2 regions of the uncultured Psychrobacillus sp. genome follow, and region 1 is predicted to be linked to the other one. Evidence: predicted binding sites of a transcription regulator. Region 1 holds the regulator's gene; the other holds the start of a gene.
What was found. The regulator NrdR, encoded in region 1, represses ribonucleotide reductase genes. The targets are predictions, from matches to a motif close to AACACNATATATNGTGTT.
Positions count from the first base shown of each region.

Region 2: the regulator NrdR is predicted to act here: its motif matches at 1,692-1,709, upstream of Q0371_RS15695 (vitamin B12-dependent ribonucleotide reductase).

Region 1 covers NZ_CALIED010000063.1:6,526-18,448, forward strand. Annotated here, with positions in the region: gene thrS (threonine--tRNA ligase) at 1-580, opposite strand, end outside; T-box leader at 700-926, opposite strand; gene dnaI (primosomal protein DnaI) at 977-1,918, opposite strand; gene Q0371_RS12110 (DnaD domain protein) at 1,928-3,283, opposite strand; gene nrdR (transcriptional regulator NrdR) at 3,314-3,778, opposite strand; gene speD (adenosylmethionine decarboxylase) at 3,897-4,280, opposite strand; gene Q0371_RS12125 (glyceraldehyde-3-phosphate dehydrogenase) at 4,557-5,561, opposite strand; gene coaE (dephospho-CoA kinase) at 5,686-6,273, opposite strand; gene mutM (bifunctional DNA-formamidopyrimidine glycosylase/DNA-(apurinic or apyrimidinic site) lyase) at 6,287-7,162, opposite strand; gene polA (DNA polymerase I) at 7,175-9,802, opposite strand; gene Q0371_RS12145 (protease modulator HflC) at 9,939-10,910, opposite strand; gene hflK (FtsH protease activity modulator HflK) at 10,910-11,899, opposite strand.
Region 2 covers NZ_CALIED010000076.1:58,405-70,327, forward strand. Annotated here, with positions in the region: gene Q0371_RS15695 (vitamin B12-dependent ribonucleotide reductase) at 1-1,630, opposite strand, end outside; gene Q0371_RS15700 (biotin/lipoate A/B protein ligase family protein) at 1,789-2,625, opposite strand; gene Q0371_RS15705 (rhodanese-like domain-containing protein) at 2,729-3,112, shown strand; gene Q0371_RS15710 (ATP-binding protein) at 3,186-4,448, shown strand; gene Q0371_RS15715 (alpha/beta hydrolase) at 4,691-5,479, opposite strand; gene Q0371_RS15720 (ABC transporter permease subunit) at 5,434-7,389, opposite strand; gene Q0371_RS15725 (suppressor of fused domain protein) at 7,669-8,328, opposite strand; gene gcvPB (aminomethyl-transferring glycine dehydrogenase subunit GcvPB) at 8,770-10,230, opposite strand; gene gcvPA (aminomethyl-transferring glycine dehydrogenase subunit GcvPA) at 10,223-11,572, opposite strand; gene gcvT (glycine cleavage system aminomethyltransferase GcvT) at 11,597-11,923, opposite strand, start outside.

The DNA.
Region 1 (11,923 bases):
TTAGCTTTCCTGTAGAAGGAACATGAACACCACGGCAAAGGTCAAAGAAATCTCCTTGCTCGTAAATCGAAACTTGTTCTCCAGCTGGTATCGCTTCAAGAAGCTCTACTTTATACTCATCATCCTGAAACTTTTCAAAAGCTTCTTCACGAGAAACGTCATGACGAATAATTTCGATGTTTTCATTAATAATTTTTTTCATTTCTTTTTCTATTAAAGGTAAGTCATCAGCTGTAATTGGCTCTGGTGAGTCAATATCATAGTAGAAACCATTTTCAATAACTGGTCCGATTCCTAGCTTAACATCTTTAAATAGACGCTTTACAGCTTGTGCCAGTAAGTGAGCTGAACTATGACGCAGAATTTCTAACGCTTCATCTGACTCAGGAGTAATAATCGCAATCTCTCCATCCTCAGTAATCGGTGTTTTAAGATCGATCAGCTGACCGCTTAATTTACCTGCTAAAGCTTTTTTTCGAAGCCCTGGACTAATAGATTGTGCTATTTCTTCTGTAGTTGTTGATGAAGGAAACTCTTTTACTGCTCCATCTGGAAATTGTAACTTAATAACATCTGCCACGTTGAACACTCCTTAATAATTTTGGATTAAGTATCAGCCTAAAATCGCTCTTCCCTTGAGCAGATTAGCTGGTTTAGGTAAGACGATTATTTTAGACAAAATAAAAAACCCCGTCCCGGTAAAGGGACGAGGTTTAAATCGTGGTTCCACCCTTCTTCTATCTATACGAATATAGACGAAGCTTTGCATCGGTTAACGGACCGGTGACCGGCAAGCTGCTACTACAATTTCACAGCTGCTGCTCGGAGGTGGTAAATCGATTGCCGGTACTTAAGAAGCTTTCAGCCAAGGCTTCTCTCTCTAAAAAGTCGTACAAACTGATTATTATCCTCTTCAACGCATCTACTTGTTCTTATGAAAATGATTATACGCCACGACTTTAGCATTTGCAAGTAGTTATTTATGCTCTCTCCAGTTCTTCCCTTGAAGAGCAACTGGGATAGTCAGCGCTTTGATCCGTTCCATAATACGTCCTGCTTTTACTACCTCTTTTTCTCCTCGTTGCGTATAAGAAAGATGATGCTGTAATTCATCATAGTTAAAGTTAGAAGACATAAAGGTCGGAAGCTGTTCTGACATCCTGTAGTGGAGAATAGTTCCTATAATTTCATCACGAGTCCAGCTAGACATTGTTTCTGCACCAATATCGTCTAGCATAAGCACAGGTGCTTTTTTTACAAACTCTACTTTTTCAGGTAGAGATTGATCTTGTATAGCCTGTTTCATTTCGCGAAGAAATTCAGGGACGTATACAACTACTGAATGAATATGTCTCGCTGCTAGTTCGTTTGCTAGTGCGCCCAATAAGTAGGATTTACCGACACCAAACTTCCCGTAAATATAAAGTCCTTTTGCAGGCAATTTATTTGTTCGTTCCCATTCATTTAAGAAGTCCTTAGCAGCTCGAACTGCTACAACACGGCTATCATCTTGTAAGTCTAAGCTTGAGAGACTAGCCTCCATCACCTCTTTAGGCATATGAATACTGTCTATCATAGAGGTCACTTTTTTACGCTCATCCTCTATAACCCCTCGTTTACACCTTACATACTCAACATCTATTAGGCTTCGGTCTAACACTAGCTTCGGCTCATAGCCCTTCATAAAATTCGCACATTCGTCTAAGGAAGGACAGCCCTTGCAATCATGAGACTGTGATTTATATTCATATAACTTACTCAAGCTCCGATTGATTACCTGTTTAGATATTTCATCTGAGTTTTCCTCTATAAATGCTTGTATATTTGGTTCCTCTAATACTTCCTGCTGCAGCTCATCCAATCGAGAAGTAAATTCAGGAGTGACTACTCTTTTGAGCGTTTCATTAATCCGTTCCATTTCCTTCACCTACCTTTTCATCATTCCTAGTTCTTCTAATAGCTTTTGTCTTTCAGCATCTATATCTTGTATGCCATTCGTTTCTTTTCCTGTACGCTTTAACTCGTCATCTTTTTTATAAAACCAGTCTGGCACCTTTTCTTCTCTAGTCGGTTTTTTCGAATATGTCTTTTGCTTAGATCCTTCGCTTTTCCATTTCATGTACTGCTCGTGCTCGTTTCTAGCTAATTCCATAGCTTCCTTAGCTGTTTTAACATCCTTGCGCATCCAGTGAGAAGCAATCTTTTCTGCATAATTCTTCGTCAGCTTCATGTCCGTACGAAGAAGCACATATTGTAACAGGACATTAACTACCCCGATAGGCATTTTATAATGCGTAACAAAATAATTGGCTAACTGAACGTCTGCAAGTATAGGTTCTTTCCCATTTGCAATATCCTTCAAGACCTTTGCAGGAGCAGTCGTTTCCAAATATTGAATCAGCTCTTCTTCTTTGGTTAGTTTCTTTTCGTCTGTTTGTACTACTTTCGAAGCTGGTTCTATTTTTTGAATAACTGGGGCAGTGCGAGAGACCGTTAACTTATAATACTCTGCACAAGCTTTTTTCAATCTAGCATCCGAAAGACGAAGTTCATCATCCAAAGCTAGAATAACGACCTTTTGCATTTCTACTGGCGATAGATTATACAAAAATGCAAGCTTTGCAATTACTTCCTTAGCTTCTGTTGTCATGGCAGACTTCGGAACTAGTTGCTCAGATAGGCCATCTTGTAGCAAGGAGAAATCGAAATCCTCGTAATAGAAAGGTACAGAACTATTTCGTGTCTTTGACTGAAAATTTTCTTCCGTTGATGCAGGTAAACCTGTTTTAGTAGTTGGTTTAAAAACATCCACAAAGGTTCTTGAGACGTCTGTATACTCATGTTGCCAGTTAGACGTTTGAATGTAACGGCTTCTAAGCTGTTTATATGCACTTTCCCCAATTTTGTTTAGTAGGAACATGGATAACAAAGGATCCTTTAGAAAAGATTCCGCATCTAGAGGAGCTTCAAGTTCATAGCAGAAGCTGCGTCCATCTCCATTGGGCTTTTGCCATGTGCGCAGCAGGCCAATTGCTTCTAGCGCTATTCTCGCTTGAAAAACTTTTCCCAATGATAAGCCAAGGACATTTAATAAATGATAATGTGTCCATTGGTTTTCACTTTGCATTTCTCCATCAGCCCATAACGTCAAATAAAGGCTCATGCTTTCTGCTCCGACTAGTGGCTGATAAAATAACGTTAGCAGCTGACGATCATAATCAGAAAAAGAATACGGCAAGCGAATCATATATGTATCTGTCGAGTGTAGCTCCTTATATAACATCACTTGTTTACCTACTCCTTAAATAATTGCTTATAATGAAGGATTCTTTTTTAAGATCTCCTTTAACTCATCAATGAAAACATTTATGTCTTTAAACTGGCGATATACGGAAGCGAATCTTACATAGGCAACCTCATCAATCTCAGCAAGCTTGTCCATGACCTTTTCGCCAACTTCCTCTGATTTAACTTCAGAGTTACCTGTTCTTCTTAGTTCCTTTTCAATATAAAACACAACTTCCTCTAATTGGTCAAGTGCAACAGGTCTCTTTTCACATGCACGTATTAGCCCTCGCAATATTTTCTCTCGGCTGAATTCTTCTCGAGATCCATCTTTCTTTACGACAATTAAAGGAGTTTCCTCTACCTTTTCAAAGGTCGTGAAGCGAAACCCACAATCTTCACACTCTCTCCTTCTTCTAATTGCCTTATTATCATCTATCGGTCTGGAATCGACCACTTTAGTGCCATTAAATTGGCATGCTGGGCATTTCATAGAACCTCTCCTAAACGTTTGCTTTAATTTTGTATACCTATTATAACAACTTTTCCTCATAAAATCGAAAAAGCAGAGGAATAAATTCCTCTGCTCACTCAGTTTTGTTCATGTTTCATTACACTTGAACTGTCATGCGTTCTTTAGGTGCCTTGACTGGACCCATTCCACGTGGCATTTCGAGCGTTTCGCGTGTTCCAGCATTAAGAGCATCTGCAATATAGTTAGCCGCGATTGATGGATCTAAATCACCACAAGTATACACATCAATGCTTGCATAACCGTGCTCTGGAAAGCTGTGAATCGTTAGATGCGACTCGGAAATTATAACGACTCCACTTACACCTTGTGGTGCAAATTTGTGAAATGCAACTTCTCTAACTTCTGCACCTGATTTTAGTGCAGCATCAACAAATGTTTGTTCGATAAATTGCATATCGTTAAGTTTGTCGAAATCGCACTCCCATAGTTCTGCAATAATGTGACGTCCCATTGTCTCCAATGTCCGTTTCCCCCTTTGATAAGTTTTATTTTTAACATCAAAGTTGACTACCACGGGGGAAAGTTAGTCCTAAGAGGTCCTAACCCTTTAAGTAGTCTATGTACTAGAAGTACACGATTTCCATTATAAAACATTTTAACTAATAGTGCAATATAAAAAAACCTCTTTCTAGTAATACTAGAAAGAGGTAGGTATTATGTTAATATTAGGAAAAAATATTCATTAGTAAAGCATAATGTCAGACTCAATTAAATTAAATAATAAGTTATTCCGATATTACAATCCACTTGCAACTTTTTTAGCTAAGTCTACCACTCTTGCAGAATAACCCCATTCATTATCATACCAAGCAAGTACTTTAACTTTTGTTTTACCCATTACCATAGTAGTCAGTCCATCTACAGTACTAGAATTAGTAGTTGTATTGAAATCAATCGAAACCAATGGCTCATGCGTAATTCCCAAAATGCCCTTCATAGAGCCCTCGGCTGCTTTTTGGAACGCAGCATTTACTTCTTCCGCTGTCACTTCTTGTTGAACATCCACAACTAAATCTACTAAAGAAACATTAGGAGTAGGAACGCGTAAAGCCATTCCATGAATCTTTCCTTCTAGCTCTGGCAATACAAGTGAAAGGGCTTTCGCTGCACCGGTCGAAGTAGGAATAATAGATTGCCCGCATGAACGCGCACGTCTTAAATCTTTATGGGGATTATCTAAATTATTTTGGTCATTTGTATAGGCATGAACTGTAGTCATTAAACCGTTTTCAATACCAAAGGCATCGTTTAATACTTTTACTACTGGTGCCAAACAATTAGTTGTACAGCTTGCATTTGAGATGATTTGGTGATTTACTACGTCTAGCTTTTCATCGTTAACACCAATGACAATCGTTGCGTCTTCATTTTTGGCAGGGGCTGTAATAACAACCTTCTTAGCCCCAGCTTTTATGTGACCAGAAGCTTTTTCTCCATCATTAAATTTACCAGTAGATTCAATTACGATATCTACATTCAATTCTTTCCATGGAAGCTTTTCTGGCTCACGCTCGTTGACGATCTGTACATGTTTACCATTTACGATTAGAGCATTATCCCCAATCTCAATTTCTCCAGAGAAAGTTCCATGTGTAGAATCATATCTTATTAGGTGAGCTAAAGTTTCTAATGGGTATCTAGCATTAATAGCTACTACATTAAGTTCCTCTTGTACGATCGCTTGGCGAAATACCATTCTACCGATTCTTCCAAAACCATTGATTGCAATTGAAGCTGACATATAATAAGTCCTCCTATAACGTGTGATACTTTTTCTTTTATATTCATGCATTAGTATAACACAATTTTAGAATTATGTAGCCTTAAAATACCCTGTTTTTAAATTCGTTATTTTCAAATAATTATTACTTCCAAGCTCTAAGAATTTTTTCTAGCTGCTCCCTAGTTGACTCCAAAGTGCCGTTATTATAAATGACAGCATCTGCACCCTTTTCCTTAATAGAAAGTGGCAATTGTGATTGAATTCTTGCTTTTGCTTCCTCTTTGGAATAATTATTTCTAGCCATTAGCCTGTTCAGTTGAGTTTCTTCTGATACAGTAACGACAATAATTTTATCCACGTAAGATTGGAGCTTACTTTCAAAAAGCAATGGGATATCCATAATAATAACCGGGTGACCCGCTAGTAACATCTTCTCTTTTTGGCTCATCATTTCCGCACGAATGGCTGGATGCATGATATCATTCAGCTGCTTTCTTTGGGCGGGAGAAGAAAAAATTATTTCACCTAGCTTTGGGCGATTCAGTTCTCCATCCGGAGTAAGTATCTCTTCTCCAAAAACCTCCGTAATTGCCTGAAGAGTATCTGTTCCTTTTTCCACAACGATTCTTGCTACAAGATCTGCATCAATAATGGGATATCCCATTTCCTTTAACATATTTGACACCGTACTTTTGCCGCTAGCGATACTTCCAGTCAATCCAATGATCATGATGAATCCTCCGTTACTTTTGGCACGAACCACAATAGGTAGATGTTCGGCCAGCTATTGTTTTCTGCTTGGTAGCTTTCCCACAGATTGGGCAGCTTTTTTTGCTATACATTTGTAGTCTATGCTGCATCGTTCCTGCTCCGCCATTTATAGAACGATAATCTGAAATAGTACTTCCACCATTTTCAATGCTGTCTAATAGCACTGCTACAATTTCATGGAACAACTGAATTTTTCTAGCTTTACTAATTCTTTTTACTGTCCGTGCAGGATGTATTCTAAGATTAAATAATGCCTCTGTAGCATATATGTTGCCACAGCCTGAAACGACATGACCATCCATTATAAATTCCTTGATTGCCTTGTTTTCATAACGAGGTAAGCTGCTCATATAGAGGAAATGCTCTAGTGCATGATCAGCAAAAGGCTCAGGGGCCATCAAAAGTAATGGGGGATAATCTGCCTCTGTTTCTAATAGACGCAGCTCGCCAAAGCGACGTATGTCCGCATATACAAGCATGTCTCCCTCTTCAAAGTTAAGCGTGACGTGACTATGCTTTTTAAATTTTTCCTCCAAGATGTCATCCAAAGTCCTTACATAAAACCACGCACCCGACATGCCCAAATGAGAAACAAGCAGAAATGGTTCTCCATTTTGGTTTTTCAAATGAAAGTAAATATATTTCGAGCGACGTTCAATTCGAGCGATCACCATACCAGGAAGAGCAGCTTGGAATGTCTCCACGTCTGCTCCCTTGATAATAGCTTCCTTTCCAACTTGCTTTGATTTTATGATGGTTGGAGAAACATCCACTGATTGAATCAACTTACCTGTGACAACAGGCTGAAGTCCTCGAACAACACCTTCCACCTCTGGTAATTCTGGCATACATAAAACTCCTTACTTTGTATCGTACCAAGATGATCCAAATGCATACTCCACTTTTAGAGGAACGTTTAGCTCAATCGCAGACTCCATTACCTCAGGAACAATCTTCTCGAGCAGTGCAATCTCTTCTGGAGGAGCCTCGAATATTAGCTCATCATGTACTTGAAGAAGCATCTTGGTTTGCATGTTTTCTTTTTTAAGTCGTGCTGCCATATCAATCATCGCTTTTTTAATGATATCTGCTGCGCTTCCTTGTATAGGCGTGTTCATAGCTGTGCGTTCAGCAAAGCTTCTCAAATTAAAATTAGAGCTAGTTATTTCCGGCAAATATCTTCTGCGATTCAAAATGGTCGTAACGAACCCTTTTTGCTTAGCTGTTTGAATACTGTCATCCATATATTCCTTTACCCCTGGGAAGCTTTTCAAATACTTTTCGATAAATATAGCAGCTTCTTTACGAGTAATATCTAAGCTTTGAGATAGACCGTAATCACTAATTCCATAAACGATACCAAAGTTAACTGCTTTTGCTGCGCGGCGCATATTTGAATCGACAGCGTCAGCCTCGACATGGAATACATCCATAGCTGTTTTAGTATGGATGTCCATATTATTTTTAAAGGCTTCCACTAGGTTTGCATCCTCTGCCATATGGGCAAGCACTCGTAGCTCTATTTGAGAATAATCGGCTGCAAACATTACCCATTCAGGATTACTTGGTACAAACGCTTTACGAATTTTTCTACCTTCCTCAAGACGGATTGGAATGTTTTGTAAGTTAGGATTGATAGAGCTTAAGCGTCCAGTTGTTGTTAGCGCCTGTTGGTATCTCGTATGAATTTTCCCGTCACTCTCATGGATTTCTTTTAAAAGTCCTTCGATATAGGTTGAATTTAACTTCCCTAATTGACGGTACATTAGAATTTGTTCAATAATTTCATGCTCACTAGCTAGTTTCTCTAACACATCAGCTGCAGTAGAATAGCCAGTCTTCGTTTTCTTAATAGGTGGCAGCCCTAGTTTTTCAAAAAGGATAACGCCAAGCTGCTTTGGTGAATTAATATTAAATGCTTCTCCCGCTAAAGCATGGATGTCACCTTCAATTTGCTTCAGCTTGATTTCTAAATCATGGCCCATCTCAACAAGTACTTGCTTATCCACCTTTACTCCATCTGATTCCATTGTTCCTAAAATAGATGCTAGTGGTAATTCCAACTCCTTGTATAACTTAAATTGTTCATTTTCTTTTAATTTCTTTTCAAGTATAGGTTTTAAATGCCATAAAGCCAGTGCCTTTCTAGTGGCATGCTCCGCAAGCTTCTCTTGCTCGGGAACAGACTTTTTGGCTCCTTTTCCGTAAATTTGCTCATTGCTTAATACGTTATAATAACCATATTCTTTCCCTATTGTTGCAACATCATCTGCAGTCAAAGAAGCATTATCTATATAGGCTGCCAGTGTTAGGTCAAACTCCACCCCAGCAATGCTTACTCCATGTTTTCTGCTTACTGCTTGCGTTGCTTTTGAATCCACCACATATTTTATTTTGGACTCATCCTCTAGCCAAGCACAAAATTCTTTTGATTGGAAAGCTGTTTCGCCAGGAATAAAATAAGATTTTTCCCCATCTGACAATGCAATGCCCAATAAATCCGCTCTATGGTACTGTTCATCATATAATTCTAAGTGCAGGGACATTTCATCTACTAAGAAACTAGAGTTCACGTTCTCTACAATTTCAAAAGTCATTTCCGTGGTAGAATGCTCCTCTGCCACATACTCCGTTTTTTCCAATAAAGTTTTAAAGGATAGCTCCTTCCATATGGAAATGACGTCATCCATGTTTGGACCACTATAAGTGATATCCTCAAGTGACACATCGATAGGAGCGTTTATTTCAATAGTTGCAAGCTCCTTGCTCATCTTCGCCTGCTCTTCATTGGCTATAAGCTTTTCTTTTAGCTTAGCACCACTAACTGAATCGAGTGCTTGGTATAGTTGCTCAACAGATCCATGCTCCTTTAAAAGTTTAATGGCTGTTTTTTCACCAACGCCTGGAACTCCCGGAATGTTATCAGAGGAATCCCCCATTAATCCCTTCATATCGATGATTTGAAGTGGTGTAAGTCCGTATTTTTCTTGAACGTGCTCTGGTGTATATTTCTCTATGTCTGTTATTCCTTTTCTCGTAATATACACTGTAGTCGAATCAGTAGCTAGCTGAGTTAAATCCTTGTCACCTGACACAATGACAACCTGCTGTCCCTTCTTTTCAGCCTGTCGACTTAGAGTCCCTATAATATCGTCTGCCTCGTACATTTCCAGCTCATATCGTTTAATGCCATAAGCATCTATAAGCTTGCGTAAATATGGAAATTGCTCTGAAAGCTCGGGTGGAGTCTTCTGTCTTCCTCCCTTATATTCTCCAAAAGTTGAATGGCGGAAGGTAGTTTTCCCTGCATCAAATGCCACGAGCATGTGTGTAGGATTCTCTTCATCCATAATTTTTTGAAGCATCATTGTAAAGCCATAAACAGCGTTTGTATGTATTCCATGTTCGTTCGTTAATAAAGGAAGGGCAAAGAATGCACGATAAGCTAAACTATTCCCATCTAATAATAGAATTTTTTCGGATGACATGAATTATTCACTCCTTAGTTATATTGTTTTCCATTAGCTTGTACAACGTATTAAAAAACGGTATTTTATATTTTAAAAATAAAATCGTCATTCCCTATATCTTACCACGACAGTAAGGGGAATGACGATTCATATACTATTCTAAGTATCCAGATAGGATGTTGGCATAAGGTGAATCGGACGGAATAACAATCATCGTATCTTCACCGATTGTCTTCTTATAGGATTCTAATGTTCTATATAAAGAATAAAATTCAGGGTCCTTTGAAAAGCTAGTATTATAAATTCTTGCAGCCTCCGCATCCCCTTCAGCTCTTAGAAGAGCAGCCTCTTTTTTAGCTTCAGCTATCATCTTCGTAACTGTACTATCCGTTTCCGCTTCAATTCTTCTCTTATCAGCATCACCAGTAGACAAAAACTTTTGAGCAACACTTTCACGGTCGGAAATCATCTCGTTATATACAGACTGCTCATTTTCTTCTGGCAGGTCGGTTCTTTTAATACGGACATCTACTACTTCTATTCCATATTTATCTTTAGATAGAAGTTCATTTACTTCTTTAGTAATCTGGTCATTTAAACTACCACGCGATGAATTTTCATCATTAATGATTTCACTATAATTTAATTGACCAAGCTCTGATCGCACTACTGAATATATAAATTCCTCCATACGAGAGCTTGCATTCACTATGTTTCCTGCATTAGAAATCATGTCCTTTGGATTGACTACTCTCCAAACTGCATAATTATCGATAATTATACGTCGCTTATCCATTGTATTGATCTCTGCCTCAGATAAATTATGATTCATTTGGTATTTTGGAATGGTCGTTACACTTTGTATAAATGGTATTTTCATATGCAGGCCGGGAGAATCTTTAATACTTTTAATCTCACCGAACTGACGAATAACTCTATATTCCCCCTCCTTGACTACATATATATTAGCGAGGGCAATTACTGCAAGTACAAAGACTACAAAAATTGAAATGAACGATTTAGTATGCTTTTTATAATCAATGGGAGTCTTTTCTTTTTTAGGTTTGTTAGGCACAGTTTTAAACTTTGACTCTAAATTTGCAAAAGGGTTATTGTTATCTGACATTATTGTCCACTCCCTTCTTCAGGCTTTTTCTCAGTAGTAGTGCTAGGCGGTGGTGCACCTTGTTTAGAGGACTCTATTTGTTGAAGTGGTAAATACTTCATCGTCCCACCTTCATCATTCATTATATAAATTTTAGCATTAGGCAAAACAGCTTCCAATGTTTCCATTACTAATCGCTGTCTAGTGATTTCCTTATTATTTTGATATTCGGCATATAGCTTATCAAATAAGGCAACATCTCCTTTTGCCTGTTCAATACGTGCTGTTTGGTAGCCTATAGCCTCTGATTTAATTGCATCCACTTCACCTTCAGCCACACTAACCTTTTCATTTACATACTTTTCTGCCTGGTTTACTTTTGTATTTTTAGTTTCTTCCGCATCCGTTACCGCTGTAAATGCAGCCCTAACTTCTGCATTCGGTAGCTCTACGTCTTGTAGCTTTACCGTCAACACAGTAATACCAATTTCATATTTATTAATCAATGAAGCAAGCAACTCATTTGTATCTGCTTCAATTTGAGCCTTACCTGAAGTTAAAGCATCATCAATTTTCGAATTTCCGATTACTGAACGAATAGATGCTGAGGTTGCATCATGTAACATTTCCTTTGGATTTTCAGAATTAAACAAGTACGCTTTAGGATCTGTGATTTTATACTGAACAACCAAGTCTGTTAAAACGATATTGTCGTCTCCAGTAATCATTTTAGTATCCTTATCATAGGAAGTGATTTCCCCATTCGCGTCTTGCTTATAACCAAACTGTAAACTGAAGGTTTCTTTCGATAGCTTTTCTACCTTCTGTATTGGCCAAGGAAACTTAAATTTCAATCCTGATTCTGTTATTGGCTCGCTTGCATCTCCAAATGTAATGACTATTGCTTGTTCGGATTCATCTACTGTATACCAAGATGTAAATACTGCGGATAGAAGAACAATGCCAACAATAGATACAGCGATAATAGTCAACAATCTTTTTGTACTCATATTTTTCCCCCTTCTCTATGTATA
Region 2 (11,923 bases), on a different contig from region 1:
GTGCTTGAACTTTATTTTCCTCTAAGAAATAAGGCGTAGCATCGATTACGTTATCTTGCATACGAACTCCCACACGAACAGTTTCTTTTAATGCTTCAAAATCAACTGTTTTTGTATCTTTGTTAGCAAACTGAGCTAGGTTGACTGCTGCAAGGTTACAAACGGAATACGGAGCAAGCGGCTGCTCTCCACATGGATTTGTTGCAACAACCTTTTGACCATATGCAGTTGCATTTGTTTTTTCGTTAGCATTATCGATAAAGAATACGCCTGGCTCAGCAGAATAAGTTGCACAAATATTGATTAAGTTCCACAATTCTTTCGCTTTCACTGTGCGATAGGTACGAACCTTGTAGCCCATACGCTCCCACTCACGAACATCACCAATTTTGTGCCAATTTTCGTTATAAAAAGCCATCTCTTCTTCTGTATAAGTTTCTGTTGCAGGGAAGCGAAGAGCGAAGTCTTCATCTTTTTCTACAGCTTTCATGAAATCCTCAGTTAAAGTTACAGAAATATTCGCTCCTGTTAAAAACTCCGGATTGTGAACAGAAAAAGTTCCGCCATCTCTTAGTTTCGTTTGAGCGTCGCGTATGATTTCATCGCTAAAACCACCTAAGCCAGGGATGTGTTGATAGTTTACAATTCCTTGATACATTGCTTCTTCTTGTGCAGTTAGCGGCTTAAACTTAAGCTTGTCCTTTGCAAGTTGTTTGATTGTTTCATCATTTGTGTTCTCAATCAAGAAGCGAAGGATACGTGGGTTTTGCATTTTAGAAATGATAAACTCTGCGATGTCTGGATGCCAATCTGCAAGCATAATCATTTGCGCACCGCGTCTTGAACCGCCTTGTTCCACTAGGTGTGTCAGTTTAGCAATGTCATCTAACCAAGAAACAGACCCTGAAGACTTACCATTAACTCCTCGAGCTAAAGTATTACGAGGACGTAATGTAGATCCGTTTGTTCCAACTCCACCGCCACGACTCATGATCTCCATCACTTGTTTTCGATGATCACTGATGCCTTCACGTGAGTCAGCAACAAAAGGCATAACGTAACAATTAAAGTAAGTTACATCTGTACCTGTACCTGCTCCATATAGAACTCGTCCAGCAGGGATAAATTTTAGTGATACTAATTGCTGATAGAACTTTTCGAACCATTCTGCTCTTTTTTCTTCTGTCACTTCAACAGAAGCAAGTCCAGTCGCATTACGCTTAGCAATTTGCTCATAGAAAACCTCCAAAGGTTTTTCAATAACACTTAAAGGACGGCGTACAATTCCTGATTTAACTTTAGTACTATCATCGATTGCACTACGATAATCTTCTTCGATCAAAACTTCTGCCGTTTTATCTTCCTGGTTAATGGAAACAATATAACCAAGACCTCGTGCAGGAAATTTAGGGTCTTCTTTCACCGTTAAAACGACAAAATCCCCTACTTTTAGTGTTTTCTTTTCGGTATCCTTGAATGAATATCGATCAATCATCACCAAACGTGACACACCTTTGTGTGTTAGATTCATATCTTCTGTTATTGGATGTACTTGAGGAAATAATTCGATATCGTGATTTAATTCTTTTACATTTAATTTTATTTGAGATTCATTTGTAGTAGTTACCAATTCTTTTCCTCCTTTCTACAACTCGTATTGACACAAGATGTAGTAGTTTCATTTATCATACGGCACTACATATAGAGGTGTAAAGCAATTTAGTTGTTCAAATTAATTTTTAAGTATTAATTCCTATACCTCATATTCTCCATATGTCTTTCATACTTTTATTTTTTAAAATTCCAGGCGTCATTATCATAACGCCGTCTTTCCAGCATTTTCACGTATTCATTTTGTTCATTATTTAAATGAAATGGTACCAATTCAATGTTTAAGGCTTCAGAAAATCCCTTTTTAAAAGCATCCTTACATATGTCTATTGGTATCGATTTTTGTAATAATTTGTTTATAGCAACAGCTTTTTGATTAATGCTATTTTTCACTTTTTCCCGGACTTCATCGGAAGAAAATTTAAAGGTTTGCACAAGTTTTTCATCATCTAAGTCTAAAAGAATTGCACCATGCTGAAGTATAACACCCTTTTGTCTAGTTTGAGCACTTCCAGCTACTTTCCTGCCTTCTACTACGAGCTCATACCAGCTTGGTGTGTCAAAGCAAACAGCAGTTTTCGGACTTTTTAAGGCTTGCAGTTTATCTGGAGTATTAGGAATAGAAAAATATGCCTCTAATCCCAGACTTTGAAATCCCTTTAATAGTCCCTCACTGATCACTCGATAAGCTTCAGTCACTGTTGCTGGCATATCTGGATAGTTTTCCGAAACAATCACGCTATATGTAAGTTCATGCTCATGAAGAACTCCTCGTCCTCCCGTCGGTCTGCGGACAAATCCTAAACCGAGTCTTCTAACTGCTTCCATATCTATCTCTTTTTCTACCGATTGAAAATAACCAATCGATAGAGTTGCTGGATTCCATTCATAAAATCGAATCACTGGTGGAATCAACCCTTCACTATGCCAATCTAAAAGGGCCTCGTCAAGCGCCATATTATAGGACGGGGCGCAAGGACCTGAATCAATAAAATACCATTTTGTCTTTTTCAAACTTTCTCCCCCCTAACAACGCTATTCATTTTACCAAAATGATTGAATTGTATCTAGCAAATCTTTTATAATAGATAATGGAAGTATAGAAAGGGGAAAGACCGTGTTAGAGACTCTTTATATTATTATAGCAATATTGGTCGTATTATTAGTTTATGCAGGAATTTCAGCATACCGACTAAAGAAAACAGTTACAAACCTTACGCAGGAGCAATTCATCGAGGGCTATCGTAAAGCTCAATTAATCGATGTACGCGAGCCTAAAGAATTTGATGGTGGCCATATCCTTGGAGCAAGAAATATTCCTTCCTCCCAGTTAAGACAACGCCACAAAGAAATTCGCCCAGACAAACCAGTATATCTGTATTGTCAAAATGGTGCAAGAAGTGGACGTGCAGCTATGTTCTTAAAGAAAAAAGGACATACGCAACTTAACCAGTTACAAGGCGGCTTTAAGGGCTGGACCGGCAAAATCAAATCTAAATAGTATAACATAAGGTTCTTCTTAACAAGAGGAACCTTTTTTGTTTAGAGCTTACACTAAGGGGGCATGAACTACTATGAAAGTAATATTTTCCCACGAAGAACAATTTCGGGAGATTCATCCAAGTTATGAGGATTTTGCTATTCTGACAAGGCGAATCACAAATGTTTTAAATGAAGAACAGGCAGGCAACTGGCAATTAGTCAACATTGACAATCAATTTAATCAGTTAGATACTAATTTAATTGAAATGATGGAACATCAATTGATTCCTTATAAAATTTTAGCAAATATTTACGAAGCTAAGCCTTTAAGTAAAATAACAAGCAAATCCCTACTTTCTATGGAAAATCAACTGGGAATGGTTAGTACATTTGAGAATACACTCATAATGTTTCCGGATTATCAGGTGGCAGTAACTATGGCATTTAACTATTCTCAAGGTAACTCTTGGCCGGATTACTTTTTCTTTTCCACCTCCCCTCAAGCCGCCCTTTTCTTTTTAGAGGAGATCAATGAAAAGCTTCGCGAGCTTCTAATGCAGTCGGTCACCTATTTAGTTGACACGGATCAAGGGGTTCAGCGAAGAAAATATAGTGAGCAAGCAGTCGTTCCTCGAGAAGAGGTTCTACTAGAGAATCAAATCAAACAAGATATTTTTCGATCCATCGATGAATTTTTTAAAGAGGACGGTTTGTTTTTTAAGGAATATGGTCTTCCTTATAAAAGAGGTATATTACTATATGGTTCCCCTGGAAACGGGAAAACGACACTAGTAAAATCGATTACCGGCTCTACGAAAGCTCCTGTAGTCTATTGGCAAATCACTGAGTTCACAGGAAGTCACTCCATCCAAGAGGTTTTTGGAATTGTTTCTAGATTAGCCCCAGCTATTCTGGTGATTGAGGACATTGACTCGATGCCCGAGTATACAAGATCTGTCTTTTTAAACACATTAGACGGAACACAATCTAGAGAGGGTCTATTTATCATTGGAACAACTAACTACCCACAGAAGATTGATCCAGCATTAATTAACCGTGCCGGAAGATTCGATCGTGCATATGAAATTCCTTCACCACCCCAACAAGTGAGAGAAAATTATTTACGTAAGCTTGATATAAAGAAGATTCTCCTTGACCACGTCTTAGTAGATATAGCTAAACGATCAAAAGGCTTATCCGTTTCTCAACTAAACGAGCTGTACATGTCCATTGCACTTAACTGGCATTATGATGGCAAGCTGGAATACGAAACACGGATCGACGAGCTGATCAAACAAAATAAACGAACCATAAAAAATGACTGGGAAGAAGACAATCATTCTATTGGTTTTTAAAAAAGTAAAACACTCCCAACACTAAAAAGGGAGTGTTTTATTTTTTTTTAGATAACATTTAAGGTAAAAAGCATACGACAATTAAATTTTAACTTCAATAAATATTGAGTTTCTTCTATATATTAGAAGAATTTTGCGTTCATAAGAATTCTGAATAGTAGTTGGGATGCAATGAAGCATGCTAACAGCCATTCTTCTTACTAGACTACGTAATTTCTGGTTAAAGAAGCTCCATTATTAGTTCAACATTTCGGAATTACTTTAGTGTTCAGAAGTAGTCCTGCACCTTCTAACCAGTTTTCTAATATATCATTAAAAAACTCTGGAGCAGCTATTGGAATACCATGACCAATACCAGTGATCGTAATTGCCTGAGCTCTGTCTCGCTTACTTAAAAGGTCAATTGCTGAACTTTTCATCACTTTTCTTTCTTTCTCGCCTACTGTTATTAAAAGGCTTGCTTTTACGTCAGCATAGGAATCTGGTACTTGAAAAGACATATTCTCTTCTAGAACCATTGTTAATGTATCTAAAGACATTCGATTGCTATCTTTAAAGTACTTTTCAAAAAGGTTTGGGCCAATATACAATTGTTTAGCTTGTAGCTTGGAAAAGAATCTATATTTTATCAAAGGATATGTTAACCTTATAGTAGGTTTAACCATTTCCTTTCCAAATGGTACTTTTCTTACGAGAGCACTGTTAATCATTGCATAATCGATTAAATCGGGAGACTGACTAAGCATCTGAATAGCAATTTGAGCACCAAGTGAAAATCCCACGACTATTATCTTTTTATCTTCTTTTTTTCCCTCAAGTAAGTGTATGAGTTGAAATGCGCAATCTTTAATAGAGACAAAATCAGTCTCCCTACTACGACCATGCCCTGGGAGATCAGGTACTATACAATGATATTTTCCTTTAAAGTACTGAACCTGTTCGTCCCACATCCAGCCTCCGACTCCCCCGCCATGTAGAAAGAGTATTATTTGTTCGTTTTGTTCCCCATCTTCCTTGTAATATAAAGCCATTTAAACTCCCGCCGTTTCTTTTGTATACCTAACTGCATTTCTTTTTCTGTGAAGCCCTCTGCTATCTTCTGAAAGCAAAAGATAAGCAGCATAAATATAGCTAATGGTGGTAGAATCAGCCATAGTTGTCTCGTTAAAAATACTTCCTTTGCAATAGATATCATTCCAGATAATTCGTAAATGACTGGAGAAAGTCTCGCACTATCTGGAAAGCTTATCGCTCCCCCGACAAAAATAGATAAAACCCCTAAATGTACTAGTGTTTGAAGTACTTGTACTACATGCTGAGACCAATATAACCAAAGTTTTCTTCCTATTTGTGGGTTGATATGCTTCAGAATAACCCATATTAATGACCCGCCCATTACAGCAGAACTTTGCACATATTCTTTTTTTATTGCCTCATTCATTTCATTCCCTATAAGACTAGTAGTTATGGGAAGGACTAACACGGACATGATCAAAGCTTGGATGAAAAGCCTTTCTCCTAAGCTTGTTTCTAATCCACTTGTTGAAATAGTTAAAATTGGTAAAAGTAAAATAAACATTAATAATGTTAATGGTAAAAAGTGCATACCATCGGCGATACTATTTATTACCTTTCTCCATCTTTCGTTCAAAAAGAATGCATATAGAATTCCTAGTAAATATCCTCCGCCTACTCTGATCGTAGCGATTAACACAGTCATACCAATTGTATATTTTGTTCCAACAAGCAGTTGCTGAAGAATAGAATATCCATATGGATCTGTACCAAAAATAATACTACTAGATGGTGGCAGTGGTGGCCTTCCGATAAGGCTACCGTTCTCGTCATATAAAAAATTTACCTGCTCTACATCGTCATGAAAGATAAAATAATAGGCGACGGACACACTGAATAGTCCAACAATTATTAATGCAGGAATTGTGATATTCAGACGTTGTCTGGAGAATATATTGAAGCTCCGTGTATGTGCCTTAGTTTTGTATCGAAAAATTGCTTTCCACTGCAATCGATCTAAGAGCGGAACTCGCAACCCTTCAAACATAACGCTTTTTTCCTGTCGACCCCGTTTAACCAGATTCTCAACAACCGAATAGAATAGAAAAAATGGTATGAATATCGATAGTAAGATGAAAGTAATACCCTTTGGACTAAAATCATTCGTTAAATAGTGTAGAATCCCTTCTATCCCAAAAAGATACTCTACTATGAACAAGGAGGACAATGTGAGCCAGACGATTGATTTTGATTGAAAGAAGACACTCTGCAGAACATTACGGGTACAGTGCTTAATCAGCACCCCGACATTAGAAAGCCCCTTGGATCTAGCAAGCTCTACATATGGCTGGTCCAGCTCTTGTTTAAATAAAAGCACCAATAATTTATAAAACAAAATGGCTGGTATCACCGATAGGCAAATGACAGGAGCCGCATAAACCCTCTCTCCCCCTAAGCTATAAAAAGAAAGAATTCGTAAACCTGTCATCGTATACAGTTGTACTACGGCTAGTTGGATAAGAAATATGTATGCAAAATCAGGAATCGCAGTTAGTATATTTGCAAATTGTAGTAAAAGCTTTTGGACCAGACCATTTGAAATAGTCGTAAAAATAGCCAATATAAATGAAATAAACAAGGAAAACAACAAAGAGACTATCAATATAGTCATCGAATACAAATAAGGACCCTTCAGATATTCCGATATGCTAATCGGAATAATCTCCATTGTTTGCATTACTAGATAGCTAAGATGCCATTCAGACGGTAAAAACAAACTTTTACATACCTCAAAAATTGTTCGTAAATAGAAAGAAAAGTCAAAGAGGCTACCTACTTGAAACAAGACGATGGGAACGCAGCTAATTAAAACAATCCCAATAATACCCAAAAGAAATTTACCTAACAAATTAATCCATCTGTACATATTGTTCCCCCTAGGTAGACCTCTCCTATCGCTCTATAAGGGTATACGAACCTATTTAGGTAAAAGTTTCAAAAATGTTAAATATTTGTTTTTGATCATAAATTATCTTTTTCCTCTTTGATTTTGGAGGATGCAATTCCCGTGGTTAACTGATAAAATACCACCAGTCGCTGTCGCTCGTAAGGCTGTAGCACTTAACATTCTCATCCCACTGGAATCCTCTCTTACCTCTAAAGAAATTTAATGGTAAATTGCTACTTTTATAGTTGACTCGGTTTATCAAATATACGACTTAGTTCTTTTCATATCAGTAATGAAGTAAGGGTTATCTTTTTTCATTCTCTCCGAAAGAAGCACGACGTTACTTGGATCCTCTATTAATAATTCTAATTCCCTTTGGGTGATTCCAACCACTTGAAGAAAGTCAACTCTACCATGAACACTATCTATCCCTGTAAGCTCTGGATCATCTATAACAAGCAACGCTGTAATCGCAGAGTCTACTCCAATATGGATGGAACCCCCATTACCAGCAACATACTGAAATGGCTCAAAAGGTTTTTTCTGCGTATATGTATAACTGGCAAGATTAGAAAGCATGGATACTGCCCATAAACAATCCTCTACATTTTCCTCTGCCAATTTAATCGTCATTTCATATCCCCAGCCACTCCATTTACCCCCGAACGATTGATCATTCACATACAAGTCGGTCATCCCATAAGTCACCATATGCTTGTACCCATTAGGTGACTGATAAATACTATATCCATCAATATATTGGTCCCCACCTAACCAAGCCCGAGCATGTAGGTCTGTCCCAAAATGAGCAGGTTCTTGGTTCGGATAAAGCTCCTCAAAAACTCTATCGATTGCATCCCATCCTGGTGACCAATCCTCTTGCGTTGCCGCTCGCTTTTTATACTCTTCTAGGTTCATGATTATATCTTCCTTTCGACTTTAACTTTTATTATTGCTACGAAAAAATAGCTAATTAGTTTCAAATTTAGAAGAAATCCAAAAATGGTGTTATGATTTTTATTTAACTGAATATAGTGTTTCTTAAATAAAAGCTACTTTAAAGCGGAAGATTGATTAAAAATATAAATAAAATGAGTTGGAAAATGAATCTCCAAGCTCATTTTTGATATCAATTTTTCTAATGCATATGTAGAGCTACCTCAAAACACTCTACCGGTGATAAAATCTTCGTGAACGGTGATAAAGCCCCACCGAACGGTGATAAATTACATTTGCCGAGGAGAATGTTTAACATCGCTAATACCCGTTTTCGTTCTTTGTTTCCGTTGGTTATTAATGGAACTAATTCTTCTGATTTAAACATAAAAAAAGTGCGACCCTTAAGGATCGCACTTTTCATTATGCTTTAGTGTATCGTAGTACTGGCTTACGTGCAGCTTTTGTTTCGTCTAAACGATTGATCACGGTTGTATGTGGTGCATTTTGAACGATTTCTGGGTTTTCTTCAACCTCTTTAGCAATTTGAATCATTGCATCACAGAATGCATCTAACGTTTCTTTCGATTCTGTTTCAGTTGGCTCAATCATCATGCCTTCTTCTACATTCAATGGGAAGTAGATTGTTGGCGGATGATAACCAAAGTCTAACAGACGCTTAGCCATATCTAATGTACGAACGCCTAATTTCTTCTGACGACGTCCACTTAATACGAATTCATGCTTACAATGACGATTGTATGGAAGGTCGTAATAAGCTTCCAAGCGTCTCATCATATAGTTAGCATTTAACACCGCGTATTCTGTCACTGCCTTTAAACCATCTGGTCCCATAGAACGAATATATGTGTACGCACGAACATTGATACCAAAGTTACCGTAGAACGGTTTTACTCGGCCAATAGTTTGTGGACGATTATAGTCGAATGTATACTTGGTATCTTCTTTAACTAATACTGGGCTTGGCAGGAATGGAATAAGATCAGCCTTCACTCCAACCGGTCCAGAACCCGGGCCTCCCCCACCATGTGGTCCTGTGAATGTCTTGTGCAGATTTAAATGTACACAGTCAAAGCCCATGTCTCCTGGACGTGCTTTCGACATTACCGCATTTAAGTTGGCACCATCATAGTAAAGCTTGCCGCCTACCCCGTGAATAATCTCTGCTAGCTCTAAAATATGCTCCTCAAATAAACCTAATGTGTTAGGGTTTGTAAGCATCAAGGCAGCTGTATCAGGACCAGCTACACGACGTAGATCCTCTAAATCTACTAAGCCGTCCTCATTAGACTTAACAGTAATCGTTTCGAACCCTGCTACCGTTGCAGATGCTGGATTTGTTCCATGCGCAGAGTCAGGTACGATTACCTTCGTACGCTGTGTGTCCCCATTCGATTCATGGAAAGCACGAATCATCATCAGCGCTGTCCACTCACCGTGGGCACCAGCTGCAGGTTGAAGAGTAACCTCATCCATACCAGTTATTTCAACTAGAGATGTTTGTAATTCATATAACAGTTCCATTGCACCTTGAACAGTTGACTCTTCTTGAAGTGGGTGAATATTTGCAAATCCAGGGAATCTTGCAACAGATTCATTGATTTTCGGGTTGTATTTCATCGTACAAGAACCTAGTGGATAGAATCCTGTATCCACACCATGGTTTCGGTTAGATAAAGCTGTATAGTGACGCATGATGTCTAGCTCAGATACTTCTGGTAGCTCTGCCTCTTCTTCACGTAACATCCCTGCAGGCAAGATGGATGACAAATCTACTTCTGGAACATCTAGCTCAGGTAGGCTATATCCTACTCGACCTTCTTTTGTTATTTCAAAAATTAGTGGTTGATTGTCCTTATGCATAAAGAGCCCCCATTTCTTGCACGAGTGCATCTATTTCTTCTTTTGTACGTTGTTCCGTTACTGCAATCAATACGTGGTTTTTCAGATCCAAGTTGATACGACCCAAATCAAATCCACCGATTATACCTTTTTCTAAAAGTTTACTATTTGCATCAGCTACTGAACCATTCACCTTCACGACGATTTCATTAAAATGAGCTCCTTGGAAAGGTACTTCAAATCCAGCTTTTTCAAATGCCAGCTTTGCATAGTGAGTCTTAGTTATATTTTGAACAGCCATTTCTTTTACACCTTTTTTACCAAGAGCTGTCATCGCTACAGATGCAGCAAGTGCATTTAAAGCTTGGTTAGAACAGATATTAGAAGTAGCTTTGTCACGACGAATGTGCTGTTCGCGTGCTTGTAGTGTTAACACAAAACCACGGCGACCTTCCTCATCTGTTGTTTCTCCAACAAGACGACCAGGTACCTTACGCATCAGCTTAGAAGTTACCGCGAAGTAACCACAATGTGGTCCACCAAATGCTTCCGCAATACCAAAAGGCTGTGCATCCCCTACTGTAATATCGGCACCAAACTTACCAGGTGGTGTTAAAGCACCCAATGCAAGAGGGTTAGCTGAAACAACAAACAACGCTTTTTTCTCATGTGTTACTTGCTCAATTTTTGCTAGGTCTTCAATTTGACCGAAGAAGTTAGGATATTGAACCATAACTGCTGCTGTATCCTCATCGACTGCTTCTTCTAGCTTAATTACGTCTGTAACCCCATCTTTCATCGGTACAGTAACTACATCTACATTTTGACCCTTTGCATAAACCTTCACTACATCAATATACTCCGGATGGATTGCCTCAGAAACTACTAACTTCTTACGCTTTGTGTGTCCTGCTGCAAGGTTACCTGCTTCTGCAAGCGCAGTACCTCCGTCATACATAGAGGAGTTTGCAAGATCCATTCCAGTCAATTCGCAAATCATCGTTTGGAATTCAAAAATAGCTTGAAGCTCCCCTTGAGAAATCTCGGGTTGATATGGTGTATAAGCTGTATAAAATTCAGAACGTGAAATAACATGATCCACAACGATAGGCTTGAAATGATCATATACTCCAGCACCTAAGAAAGACGCATATTGTCTACTATCTGCATTTTTAGCAGCTAGCTGGCTTAATTCCTTAAGAAGAGCAGATTCTGCTTTAGCAGGTTTAATATTATATTCCCCTTTAAAACGAACCTTTTCTGGGATATCTGCAAACAATTCATCAATAGAAGAAATGCCGATTACGTCTAACATTTCTTTTTGATCTTGTTCAGTCATTGGTAAATAACGATGCTGCTTCATCAATGGACAACCTCTTTCTTTGTCTTATTTTTCTCTTTTATAAAACGGAGTAGCTACAGTTACTGCTTTTAATCGTTTGTTACGTATTTCAATTTCAAGTTCCTGTCCGATTTCAGCAAATGTTGCGTCAATTAAAGCTAGACCGATATTCTTTTTAGATGTAGGTGATTGCGTACCGGTAGTAACAAAACCAATTTGAACTCCATCTTTGTATACTGGATAACCAGTACGTGGAATTCCTTTATCAATCATTTCGATTCCAATACTCTTTCTCGGAACACCATTTTCTTTTTGTTCTACCAATACTGACTTCCCATTAAAATCTTGCTCTTTATTCAGTTTCACTACGAA